Regions from separate parts of the Parendozoicomonas sp. 2304DJ65-17 genome, predicted to be linked through region 1. Evidence: predicted binding sites of a transcription regulator. Region 1 holds the regulator's gene; each other region holds the start of a gene.

Region 1 (4,228 bases):
TTTCCGGGAAGAAGGGGATAAATTTGAGCAAGTGCAACACGAAAGAGGTTTGGTGCCAGTTAAGTGCAACACTAGGCATAGATCGATAAAAAAGTACTCAATTTGGTAAAACAGGAATATCCCCGAAATGGATTCATTGGCCACGCGTACTATATGGGATCCGCGGCAGCCATTTTGATGCCTATTCCGGCAATCCTTGCCTGACTGGCCATACTTTTCTGACTTGTGATATGTGCCCCTTGGTATTCCTGCTAAAACGTCGCATTATAGTGATAGGCCGTTTCTGTTGCTGGAAGGCGCGGAAGGTTTGCTAAACTCGGTCAGCCTGTTGTTGATATATGTCACCAGCCGCGCTGATCGTAAACCCTAGAATGCAAAATATAAGAAGTCATAAATCATGTAAGGGGATGCCTGCTCCAGATGTAAGAATAAGGGCATTTCTGTAGTGATAAGTCAGCCAGTCTTAGTTCCATAAGTCAGGAAAGTGCAGAGGGAATCAACCATGAAAGGGGAATATGACCAATTTCGTGAAGTGTTGCTGAGTCGTCAGGCAGAGTTGCAAGCGCGTTTGGATAACATAAAAAAAGATGTTACCCGAAAAGCCAATGCTGACTGGTCTGAGCAGGCTCAGGAACGGGAAAACGATGAGGTAATAGACGCTCTTGGTAATGAGGCCGTCAATGAACTTCATCTTATCCAGAAAGCTCTTGAGCGTATTGACGAGGAAGAGTACACCCTCTGTGTTGACTGTGGTGGGGAAATTCCTTTGGCACGCCTTAAAGTCATGCCTTACACCAACCTGTGTGTGAAATGTGCGGAAGCACGTGGGCAATAACCGCTGAAGCAGCTTGTCATATACCAGAATCTGACTTTCTTAGCTCTGGCTCGTTTCCTTGCCTCGGATCAGGGTGTTGTAGTGGTCGACAAAGTCATCGACAGTACCCTGTGGTTTACTGTGAAAGTTGTTGTGCCAGCAGCGCCCCAACCGTTTGGGGTTATCTTTGAAGTTGGCAGGCAGCGGTTTACCACGGCGAAGATAGATCATTAGTGCAACCGCGGTCGCGTAAGAAAGGTTTGTGGCTAATTCGGCGTGAGGATGCTGAAGAAACTCATGCTGGCTGGCCAGACCTCTCACCTTGCTTGCCAGTTCCGGCTGAGTAGAAAGAAAGTTATCCCAAACATTTCGGTGCATGCGGGGTGTGATCTGGTAGATACCCAGTGCTCGCTGGTTATCCATTTTGAGATGTTCCCCAAGCCCTGACTCCTGGGCTGCCGTCCCCAAAAGTAAATCCTCAGCAGCGGGGCTCCACAGGCCTAAATGTTTTAACGTGGGGCGAATAACCAGTGTGCGCAGTTCCTTGGCACAGATACCCATATCTTTTATCTCTTCCGATGAGAACCGTTGTTGTACCTAAAGGTATAACAGAACTTTCAGAAAGAGACATCGGCAAAATTGAAAGGAAAGTAAACCAGCCCGGTTATTCCAGACTGGTTCGGAGGGGATCAGTAGCTGGTGAGTGCGAAGGAAGCAATGCCTTCTTCTTTCAGCTTGGATGAGCCACCAAGAGCTGGCAGGTCGATAATGGCTGCTGCTTCTACGACTTCTGCTTCCAGGCGATTAACCAGTTTGGTCGCTGCCAGAAGGGTGCCGCCAGTAGCAATAAGATCATCAATCAGAACGATCTTGTCGCCAGCGGAAAGAGAGTCGGTATGAACCTCAAGGGCTGCTTTACCATATTCCAGTGTATATTCCTCGCATATTGTTTCTGCGGGGAGTTTGCCGGGCTTTCTGAAGATAACCAGAGGTAGGTGCAGGGTTGCAGCCAGTGGTGCTCCCAACAAGAATCCCCGGGCATCCAAGGCGCCAATATGGGTGATGCCCTTGTTCCGGTAACGTTCGGCAAACGTTTCGTGAACCATGCCCATGCCTTCGGGAGACTTGAGCAGGGTGGTAATGTCACGGAACATAACACCGGGTTCCGGCCAGTCAGGCACGGCCCGGATCAGGCCGCGCAGACGATCTTCGCTAAATGCAGATTGGTTCATATCACTAACTTACTGAATGTTTACAACCTCAGGACTGTCAGTCAGTTTACCACCTGCGAGGCTACACAGCTCCATTGCGTTGGTAATCTCAATCTCTTTACCGTTGGCATGGATGAGTTCCGCCTTCTGGAAGCGAGTGAAAACACGACTTACAGTTTCTACCGCCAGACCAAGATAGTTGCCCATTTCGTTACGGGACATGGACAGGCGGAAAGACTGTGAGGAGAAACCCCGGCGCCGGAAACGACTGGCCAGGTTGATGAGGAATGTCGCAATACGCTCGTCAGCATTTTTCTTCGACAACAGCAGTTTCATCTGCTGGTCTTCACGAATCTTCTTGCTCATGATCCGCATAAGCTGGCGGCGCAGAGCAGGATGACTGTCGGAGAGCTTTTCGAGCTTATCAAAGGGAATTTCGCAAACCATGGTGGTTTCAATAGCCTGGGCAGACACCGGATAGGTATCTGTATCCAGCCCACTGAGGCCGACCAGTTCACTGGGCAGGTAGAACCCAGTTATCTGCTCTTCACCTTCATTGGTGGATGTGTATGTTTTCAGCGCACCGGAGCGCACTGCGAAAACACTGTGAAATGCATCACCTTCCAGGAACAGATGTTCGCCTTTTTTCAATGGTCTGCCGCGCTTGATGATCTCATCGAGATCATCAATATCTTCTATTTTAAGCGCCAGTGGCAGACACAAAGGACTCAGGCTACAGTCCCTGCAGGCTACTTGGCTGGCATGCCGTACGTTCAGTTTTGGCGCCATATTGAGCCCCTAAGAACCAGATTGGCTGATGTAGAGAGTGAGCCTATTGTATGGGAATACGGGGCTAACTTTAACCCTGTGGCAGATACCTATAATGGTTTTTTTTCTGTTGTTTTTGTTCAAATGATGGTCTCTTGTCATCTTTTTGGTGTCTTTTAGGGTTGCCATTACAAAAAAAATTAAAACCCATCGGAAAAAAAATCGGTCACACATTGCTGTTTATCAATAGAGAACCCGTTTTTCTGCCGAGTTGCCATTCCGTTGCTCCTGATCAATCCCGTTAGTGAATCTGACAGAACCGCCTCCATTCACGAACCTCCTCGTTAGTCTCCGGTCAATAGTGACAAGCATGAACTCACCGGCTTGCCGGGCTTTTTGGGCATGCATGGGAGGCTGGAAGGCCTCATAACGTCTGATCCGGTATGTGCCCGGCGGGCCATTTGTGCTCAAACACAATTATGGGATCAGGTAACACTAGAAAACTATGGAGGTTTTTATGCCAAGTCCATTAATCATTGGCGGTGTTGTTGCAGCAGGAGTAGGTGCACTAACAACTCTGGGTTATTACACTAGGCCCCCTGCGCAGAACTCTGGTCGAACTGTAGAAGTTAGCAACCCTCAGCAGGATGCTGAGATGGGTGGCGGTGATGACACTGCTTCAACTGCTGTTGGTCAGCGTAAAGTCGCAAACGCATTCTATTCTGCTGGTCGTGGAGCTAAAGAAGTATGCTCTATGTTCCTATATGGAATAAGATCCTTTAGTTACCATTACCTGCCATGGATCATTTCCGGGGCTGTCTTCGGTGGAACTGGAGAAGCAGTTTCCAAGAGCGCTTACAATTTTGCAAAAAGCGCTGGTTGCTCTGAGGCGACGACCAAGGCATTGAGTGCTGGTGGTAGCTACAAGGCTGCGGTTAAGGGTGGCTGGTCGGTTGGTCTAGTCCCCATGGGTGTTGATTTCTTGCGTTGGGGTGTAAGAACCGCTACACGTGGTCGCCTGTGTAACTCTGAAACCAATGATCATGAACAGCGGATTACTGAAAACAAGCTTCTGATTGAAGCGGCTAACCGTAAGCTTGAAGATCATGACGAGTACGATGCGCGTATCACCGAGCTGGAAGATGCTTCTAAGCCCCTTCCCCGCAGGACTTAAACAATAAGATAGAATTGTTTAATGCCGTAAATTAAACCCGTTTCGGCGGGTTTAATTCCTCTCCCCTCTGTCAGCTCATCTTGCAGTGTTGTTAGGCATACTAACCATCACGGAACCTCCTACTGTTTTCTCCGGTCGAAAAGGGTAATTCGAGGCTTTCTGCTGGCTATTTCAAGGTCAGAGGTGGCTTATTTAATGGTTCAGGTTTAACAAGGAGTGTTGGACATGAAGGGAGTAAATAGACAGGGAGGAACCCCTCCG
Region 2 (4,228 bases), on a different contig from region 1:
TCCATAGCGCCAACTTCGAAGGCGCAACGGGTACGGGTGGAAGCTTTTTCAAAAATCAGGGCGATGTTCTTGCCCTTCATGCGCTGCTGTTCGGTGCCAGCGTACTTGGCGCGCTTCAGGTCACGGGACAGGTCCAGCATGTACTGGATTTCCTGGGTGGTGAAGTCCAGCAGACGCAGGAAGCTACGGTTACGCAGATTAAAAGCCATGATAATAATCCTGATTACAAGATGATTAACGTTTGTAAAAACGCGATTTTAAACTTTCCTGCCGAAAAGTCGGCAGGAAGAAAAACAGTCGGCCTGTATGAACTTTATAGTGCATATCCTACAGGCCGGGTCATGCTGTGCGAAGCAGTTATTAAATGCCGTCACGTTCCATTGGGCAGCTCATGCAGCGAGCGCCACCGCGGCCGCGGCCCAGATCTTCACCTGGAATGGTCAGTACTTCGATACCGGCCTTCTGCATGTTTTCAATGGTGTAAACGTTACGCTCGTAAGTCACAACGGTACCAGGCTTAACGGCCAGAACGTTGTTGGCGTCGTTCCACTGCTCACGTTCAGCTTCAAATACGTCACCACCAGTTGGGATCATACGCAGGGAGTCGAGGTCCAGAGCGCGGGCGATGGAGTTGGTGAAGCCGTCTTTAACCTGAGTGAAGACGATGTCTTCGTTGTCGCCAGGAGTCAGTTCCCAGCAGTTGTTACCTTTCATGATGTCTGGGTAGTAGGTGAAGCAGTCAACATCCATGTGAGTGAACACGGTGTCGAGGTGCATGCAGCTACGTGCCTTAGGCAGTTCCAGAGCGATAACCTTGGTAGCCTGACCAGTCTTGAACAGGGAACGAGCCAAGTTTTCAACACCCTGTGCTGTGGTGCGCTCGGACATGCCGATCAGTACAGCGCCTTTACCGATAACCAGTACGTCGCCGCCTTCGATGGTGCCCAGATCGTAGTTCTGGTCGGTGTCGCCGTAGTAAGTGTGGAAGTCTGCACCATTGAACATTGGGTGGAACTTGTAGATGGCACGCATGTGCACAGTTTCACGCTTACGGGCAGGCTTAGCCATTGGGTTTACGGATACGCCGCCGTATACCCAGCAGGACGTGTCGCGGGTGAACAGGTGGTTAGGGATTGGATCCAGGATGAAGTCAGTCTGGTTCATCATGCCCAGAGTCGGGCTGCCACAAGTAGAATCCAGTTCGTTAACAGTCAGGCCGCCGATCAGGTGGGAAGCCAAGTCAACATTGGTCAGGCTTTCGAAGTAGGCGCGAACTTCACGAGCCAGGGTGGCACCGTAACGGTTTTCGTTTACCTGACGATCCAGGACCCATGCTTTTGCTTCTGGGTTGGCCAGAGTTTCAGCCAGAACATCACGCAGCAGGAATACTTCAACGCCCTGGTCACGCAGAACCTGTTGGAATGCATCGTGCTCAGCGCCAGCCTGTTCGATACGCAGAACATCATCAAACAGCAGGTCTTCACAGTTAGTTGGAGTCAGACGGCGCAGGGACAGCTCTGGACGGTGCAGCAGAACTTTTTTCAGTTGACCAACTTCAGAGCCGACGTAAAAACGGGACATTACAGATCTCCTGTTTAGAAAATGAACAGGGTTGTTTGAACGGTTGTTTGTAAACCATGTCGCTCAGATCTCCCTGTCCTGCATGCCACTATTCTAGTAGTGGCTGCCATACCTGACGGTGGGTAACTGATATGACTGTCAGTTCTTGTTCGGCTTTCATTTATGCCGCACTGGCAGTTTCACATTAGCGTTTCTGAACGGCTATAAGCAAACCTGTTTTGTGGTGCATAGATTAGCCATGCCGTTTTTTTTTGGCATTGCGCACAAATACGTAATTCGCTGCGGATTTGGCTAGATCATAGACTACTAAAATTGACGGATTTGTAAAAAATATAAACAAAAGTAGAGGGGTGTTTAAAAATAATGGGCTTACTACGGATGGTGTGTGATTTTGCGAGATTCGTTTGATTTGGGTCATAGCTTTATCTGGCTATTTCCTGTGCGTTTTCTTCCTCCTGTTTTGTGCAAAATTTCATCGCTTCGACTATAACAAGGCTCACTCTGAAACCGGGCAAGCATACGTCTGTCGACGTTTTAATAGTTGGTGGTTATTGGAAGTTTGATCCTCCCGGTTTCCCGGCAATTCAGGGCAGGGTTTCTGTTATGAAGCAGTTCAGCTTTCCTTCGGCCTACACAATACTGGTCGCCATTATCATCTTTGTTGCCATCCTGACCTGGATAGTCCCGGCCGGTCAGTACGACACCCGGCTTGATGAAGCGATTGGTAAAGATGTGCCGATTGCCGGTACTTATCATGAGGTGGATCCAAACCCCCAGGGTTTTGAAGATGTAGTGCTGGCACCTGTCGCAGGCTTTTATAACCCGGATACTTATGAAGCTAACGGTATAGACGTCGCCCTGTTTGTATTATTTATCGGGGGCTTTCTGGCTGTTGTGACTCATACCGGGGCGATTGATGCTGGTATTGCCGCAGCTATGTCAGGGCTGCAGGGGAAAGAGAAATGGATGATTCCCATATTGATGTTTGTGTTCTCTCTTGGTGGGACCATCTACGGGATGGCGGAAGAGACTCTGCCTTTTTACCTTTTATTATTACCGGTGATGATTGCGGCGGGTTATGACGCCCTCACCGCTGTGGCCGTTATTATGATTGGCGCCGGTATAGGCACTCTGGCATCAACCGTTAATCCATTTGCTACTGTTATTGCTTCTGATGCGGCGGGTATTTCATTCACCGAAGGTCTTAACCTGCGACTGGTGATTTACGTGATTGGTTTGCTGGTGTGTATTGTTTATGTGATGCGCTACGCCGAAAGAGTGCGCAAAGATCCTTCCACGTCTCTTGTTGCCAGTATGCAACAGTCCAATAAAGATCACTTTCTCTCTTCCAGTGAAGGAGAGGCTCCTGAATTAAACGGCCAGAGAAAAATTATTCTTCTTCTGTTTCTAGTGGCATTCGGAATCATGATCTGGGGTGTGTCATCCCAGGGCTGGTGGATGGCTCGGATGTCGGCTCTGTTTCTGGTGATGTCCATTATTGTGGGTATTGTTGGGCGACTGAGTGAAAAAGAATTTACTGACACGTTTGTTGCAGGTGCTGCTGATCTTTTGGGGGTTGCACTGGTTATTGGTATTGCCCGTGGCATTGTTATTGTGATGAATGGCGGGATGATTACAGATACAGTTTTGTTCTGGGCAGAACAGGCGGTCAGCGGATTGTCATCCATTGCCTTTATTAATGTGATGTACTGGATTCAGATTGTGTTGTCTTTCTTTGTTCCATCAACTTCAGGGTTGGCGGTACTAACCATGCCGATTATGGCGCCGCTGGCAGACTTCTCGAATGTTGGCCGGGATCTGGTGATTACCGCTTATCAATCAGCCAGTGGTGTGGTGAATCTCATTACGCCTACTTCCGGTGTTGTTATGGGCGGGCTGGCAATTGGTCGGGTGTCTTACAATAAATGGTTTTCTTTTGTCTGGCCGCTGTTGATTATTTTGAGTGTGTTGCTGATGGCTATTCTGAGTATTGGTGCTGTGGCTTAAACATCTGTTCAAATTAATACCCCGAACCTGAGTCGGTTCGGGGTATTATCGTTACTTCTGCTTTGATGCAAGCTCTTGTATAGCTGTTGCTAAAGTCACTGCTTTTTTTGAGTCGTCTTCCCAGAATCCTACAAAGGCACTGATCTTAATCAATCCATTTCTGAGAGTCCTAAGAATCTTGGCTCTCTCAGTATCCTCTTCTGGTAGAGATTCCAGTTCTTTATTCACCTTAACCAGAAGTGCCTCTCGGGCTTCAGCAGATAGACTTTCGGGAAGGGTAACACCGTCCTCTTTCATAGTTCTGGTGCGCTTCTTGATTTCTTCTATAGACTCTTCAGCTTCACTGCGACATTTTACAAGATCAAACTTAAGTGAGTTCAGAGCCGTATGGTGGTATGCAGCCTTGCACGCTTTGACCAGATTAAGAGTTCTTTTGAACTCACTGACCAATAGGTGGATTTTGTCCATCAGAGTTACTTTGTAATGACCAATGGCTTTTGTTACTTCGTCGCGGCTTGGAACAAAGGTCACTCCGTCAGTTGCTGACCAGAGGGCACTCATGTGAGGTGCGTTGTTTGCAGTTACAGATACTTTGTATCCGTTCAGATCAGCAACAAACTCTTCCTGAGCTTTTGGTTGT
Region 3 (4,228 bases), on a different contig from region 1:
CCGGACCGAACACAGCTGGATCTTGAAGATCATCGGACCGTGGTCAAATTGATTGAAGAGTGGCAACCCGATGTGGTTGTGAATACTGCCGGGTATCGTGCTGCCGGCAATGCTCAAAAAGAGCCATCCCGCTGTTTCAGTTTTAACCGGGATGGAGTCTCAAATCTTGCAGACACCTGCAATAAAGTAGGTGCAGCGCTGGTTCAGATTTCTTCATGGCGGGTTTTCGACGGCACAAAGAAAGAACCTTACACAGAGAAAGACACTCCCAACCCTGAAAGTGTGCTTGGAAACAGTTTCTGGCAGGGGGAGCAGCAGATTCACCAGCGCTGCCCACGGCACGTTATTCTGCGTCTGTCCTGGATCATCAGTCACTGGGGAAGAAACCGGGCAACTCGTTTACTGGACAGTTTTCGAGATTCTGAAAACCCATTACCAGCATTTACCAGCTCCCATCAAAGAGGATGTCCGACAACCGCGGAAGATGTGGCCCGCGTACTTCTCGCCATTACTCAGCAGATAGGTTGCGACTCCAATTGCTGGGGTACATATCATTACAGCGCTGCAGAACCCACCGATGAATACACTCTTGCAGAAGTTATTCTCGCGGAAGCCTCACAATATCTGGATATTCCCAAAGACGCGTTACCAGAAGACAGTGCGGGTGATGAAGCCGCTGTGAATGCCTGCCTCGACAGCCGGAACCTGAGACATACCTTTGGCATAATGTCCCGCCCCTGGCGAAGCGCTGTTGCTCGTTTGGTGCGGAATTATTTTGAACAACACAAGCCTTCCAATTAAAAGCACATAACAAGAAAAGGCCATCACAAGTGATGGCCTTTTGCATACCGAGGCAGTTTTCAGGTTAGAACTTGTAGTTCAGGCCAACCATGTAAACCAGAGGGTCGAGCTCTACATCAGTTTTAAACTTCACGCCATCAAAGGAACCACGACCATCAAAAGTGGCTTCTGTGTCGATATCGATGTACCAAACAGCTGCGTTTACCCCAAGGTTTTCAGTCAGCGCATAATCGAAACCAGCCTGAACAGCTAAACCAAAGGAGTCATCCAACTCCAGGTTGCCAAAGCTGCCTTTGTGCTGACTCTTGATGCTTTCATCAAAGAAAGTGGTGTAGTTCAAACCTGCGCCAACATAAGGCTGGAATGCAGAATCTGAAGCCATTGGGTAATACTGAACTGTCAGAGTTGGTGGCAGGTGTTTAACATCAGCCAGTTTGCCAAGTCCGTTCAAGCCGCCTTTAGTTTTAATGGTATGACTGAAAGGTGTCGCAGCCAGAAGCTCAATACCCCAGTGAGAACTCAGCATATAGGTGAGAGAAAGACCCAGCTGTGTATCACTGTCAACATCAACGGTTGTTGGTGCTCCCCCCAGAGTCACCAAACCACCATTCGCCTTAAGCTTGCCACTATCAACATCCGGATCAACAGTTGCCGCACCCGCACGCAGGATAAAATCACCAGCCTCGTACGCCTGCACGCTACCAGCAGTCAATACCAGAGCAGCAGAAACCGCTGCAGCAATCCCTGAAAGTTTCATAAATTTATTCATTGTTCTTAGCTTCTTTGCTGTGTGTTGGGTGTGTTGTTATTTTTAGCTGATATCAGGAGTCAGACTGATCACGCTTCCGATGACTGTCTTTGTAGACAAACCACCCGAATCCCCCCATAAAGGCGACCACAAGACCTACAGTCAGAACTCCGGCAATTACCAGTGCTTCGAAAGGCATGATCCACTCCTTGCTTGTTCAGTCAGCTTTGATGTTGTTTTTGGCTTACTGCTTACATAGCGCTTACACAATAACCATATACCCAGTACGGGTTTTACCTATTGATGCAGATCAAGAAAACATCAGCCTTTTTGCTATTGATACCTCGCACGCCCCCTTGGATAATGGTCTGGAAGGAATTAGGGGTTCCTGGGAACAGGAATCTGACACCCAATAAAAATAATGAATAGGTGCCCGATGCTACGAGCACTCCTCCTGACAATTGCTCTTTGCGCCGTTTTTCCTGCTTATGCTCTGGAGGAGACTCCACAGAGCATTATTGCGACGCAAGTCGGCACTCAAAATGCTTCCGCTGCCAGCCAGAAGCGTATTAACCAATTGGATTCTGAAACCAGAGCTTTACTGGAGAAATACCGGGCTCTGCAAAAAGAGATTACAGAGCTATCCCAAAGCAACCAGTTACTGGAGCAAAATGTTGGGCGGCAGCAAAGAGCCATTACCCGGCAATCTCAGGAAATTGAAGATACCCGTCGCCTGCTTAGTCAGCTGGATGATTTCAGCAACCAGCTTCAGCGCAACCTGACACCGCTGGATCAGCAGTTCCCATTCAAACCGAAAAACACACCTGCCGAGCTGATTACAGCCCTCGATTCTCCAGAGAGCACCCAAAGATTTCTGGCGAGCCTCAAGCTCTGGCGTGAAGAACTTGATAACGGATCCAAGTTAACGACTTGGGACGGTCAATTAAACAATGGCCAACAGGTTGAGTTTGTTCGACTGGGGCGGGTGGCTCTTTATTACCTGACGCCGGATGGCAACGATGCCGCCATGTACCTTTCCGATACTGCGGATTGGCAGCCATTAACACTCTCACAAATCAGGGAACTGATTCGGGCACGGGACATTGCCCGCAATGACAGAAAGTCAGACTGGCTCTACCTGCCGGTACCAGATATTGCTGTCACAGAGGAGGAACACCAATGAGCTCCATAAGGTTTTTATCTTCCCTGACTTTCGTACTTTTCACTCTTTTATCCGCGAGCACAGCTTTTGGAGAAACAACAACCTCACCTGAGTTGTTGCTTAAAGAACTGATGCAACAAACCATTGCTAACGGAAATAAAGAAAGAGAAAACAACCAACAACGTGAACAGCGCTTCCTTGCGGAGAGAGACCAACAGGCAGCTAAACTCGCTGAACTGGAATCACAACTCAAAGCTCTCAAAGAACGTAATCAGCAACTACGTAGTGAGCAAGAGGTCAACTCCTCAACTCTCCAACAATTATCAGAACAGAAAAATGCCCAACTGGCTGACCGGGGTCGTTTTACCAACAGCCTGAATCAGGAGTTTCAGAGCATTGCAGAACATGCTCGCTCACTTCCAGTGACAGCTCTTTCTCCGGGACGATTAGCCCTGTTCCAGGAGCTCAGCCAATCACCAGAACTGCCTTCACCTGAAAAGTTACAAAATGCCCTGACCGAACTTCAGTCTCTTGTAAAAGACACTGGTCTGGCTGGGCCGGTAGAAGTGAGTGTGGTTCAGTCGAATGGCTCAGAGCAGATTCAGTCAGTGACGTTTGCTGGCCCATTCGCGGCCAACAACAACGGCAACTTTCTAATTTATCAGCCTGATCGTGATCGCCTGCTAACAGCTCCCCGCCAGCCAAATATGCTCACCCGCATTTATGCGGCCAGCTTTCGGGGAAGTCGTGGGGATGCAATGGCAATAGATCCTGAACACGGCCAGATTCTTCAACGTATGGCCACAGAATCAACAATGCTGGAACAGGTCAACAACGGTGGTGCTATCGCTTGGTTGATTCTGGTTCTTGCAGTGGGGGGAATTGTTTTCACAGGCATACGCATTAGGTTTCTTAATGCTGAAACTCTTCGCGTTAATCACCAGAAACACAACCTTCACACACTGTCTGAAAACAATGCTCTGGGGCGGGTTTTGCTGGCCTGGCAGGCTTCTGCCCAAAGTGGCAATACAGAATCGAGAGAACTGCGTCTGGATGAAGCAGTTATGGAAGAAATGCCACATCTGGAAGCAGGTCATAGTGTTGTCCGGCTTATGGCAGCTCTTGCGCCCATGCTGGGTTTATTGGGAACAATTGTTGGCATGATCGCTACGTTCCAGGCCATGACCCTTGGTGGTGGCCGGGAACAATTAATGGCCGCAGGAATTGCACAGGCATTGGTAACCACGGCTGCAGGTTTGCTGGCAGCAATCCCGCTTCTTGCCGGACACGCTCTACTAACTTCTCGCAGTAAACGCTTAATGCTGATTCTGGATAAACAGGCTGCCGGGTTGCTGGCAGATTTCCAGGAAAAACAGATCACAGAACAACAGTCTGAGATTAAGAAAGAGCCAGAAACATCCAAAGCGGAAGCCATGTTATGAGTATGGTTGCTGATCTGCTTCAGTTTCTTGACCGCGGTGGCTGGGTGTTGTGGCTGATATTCCTGCTCTGCACGG

What was found. The regulator FNR, encoded in region 1, switches genes on or off when oxygen is low (the NO sensors DNR and NnrR bind a similar motif). The targets are predictions, from matches to a motif close to TTGATNTANATCAA.
Region 2: ACY2RR_RS18270 (YfcC family protein) is a predicted target of FNR. The motif match lies at 1,986-1,999, and genes of this name have one in related genera.
Region 3: ccoM (cytochrome c oxidase subunit CcoM) is a predicted target of FNR. The motif match lies at 1,850-1,863, and genes of this name have one in related genera.

What each region holds. Positions count from the first base shown of each region.
Region 1 covers NZ_JBYVJV010000018.1:33,044-37,271, forward strand. Annotated here, with positions in the region: gene ACY2RR_RS24220 (TraR/DksA family transcriptional regulator) at 503-835, shown strand; gene ACY2RR_RS24225 (hypothetical protein) at 875-1,375, opposite strand; gene ACY2RR_RS24230 (adenine phosphoribosyltransferase) at 1,504-2,046, opposite strand; gene fnr (fumarate/nitrate reduction transcriptional regulator Fnr) at 2,056-2,814, opposite strand; gene ACY2RR_RS24240 (hypothetical protein) at 3,311-3,967, shown strand; gene ACY2RR_RS24245 (hypothetical protein) at 4,193-4,228, shown strand, end outside.
Region 2 covers NZ_JBYVJV010000008.1:62,001-66,228, forward strand. Annotated here, with positions in the region: gene argF (ornithine carbamoyltransferase) at 1-209, opposite strand, end outside; gene arcA (arginine deiminase) at 361-1,581, opposite strand; gene ACY2RR_RS18270 (YfcC family protein) at 2,185-3,588, shown strand; gene ACY2RR_RS18275 (hypothetical protein) at 3,640-4,228, opposite strand, start outside.
Region 3 covers NZ_JBYVJV010000001.1:651,388-655,615, forward strand. Annotated here, with positions in the region: gene ACY2RR_RS02980 (SDR family oxidoreductase) at 1-801, shown strand, start outside; gene ACY2RR_RS02985 (OmpW/AlkL family protein) at 866-1,558, opposite strand; gene ccoM (cytochrome c oxidase subunit CcoM) at 1,623-1,748, opposite strand; gene ACY2RR_RS02995 (DUF3450 family protein) at 1,986-2,732, shown strand; gene ACY2RR_RS03000 (MotA/TolQ/ExbB proton channel family protein) at 2,729-4,153, shown strand; gene ACY2RR_RS03005 (MotA/TolQ/ExbB proton channel family protein) at 4,150-4,228, shown strand, end outside.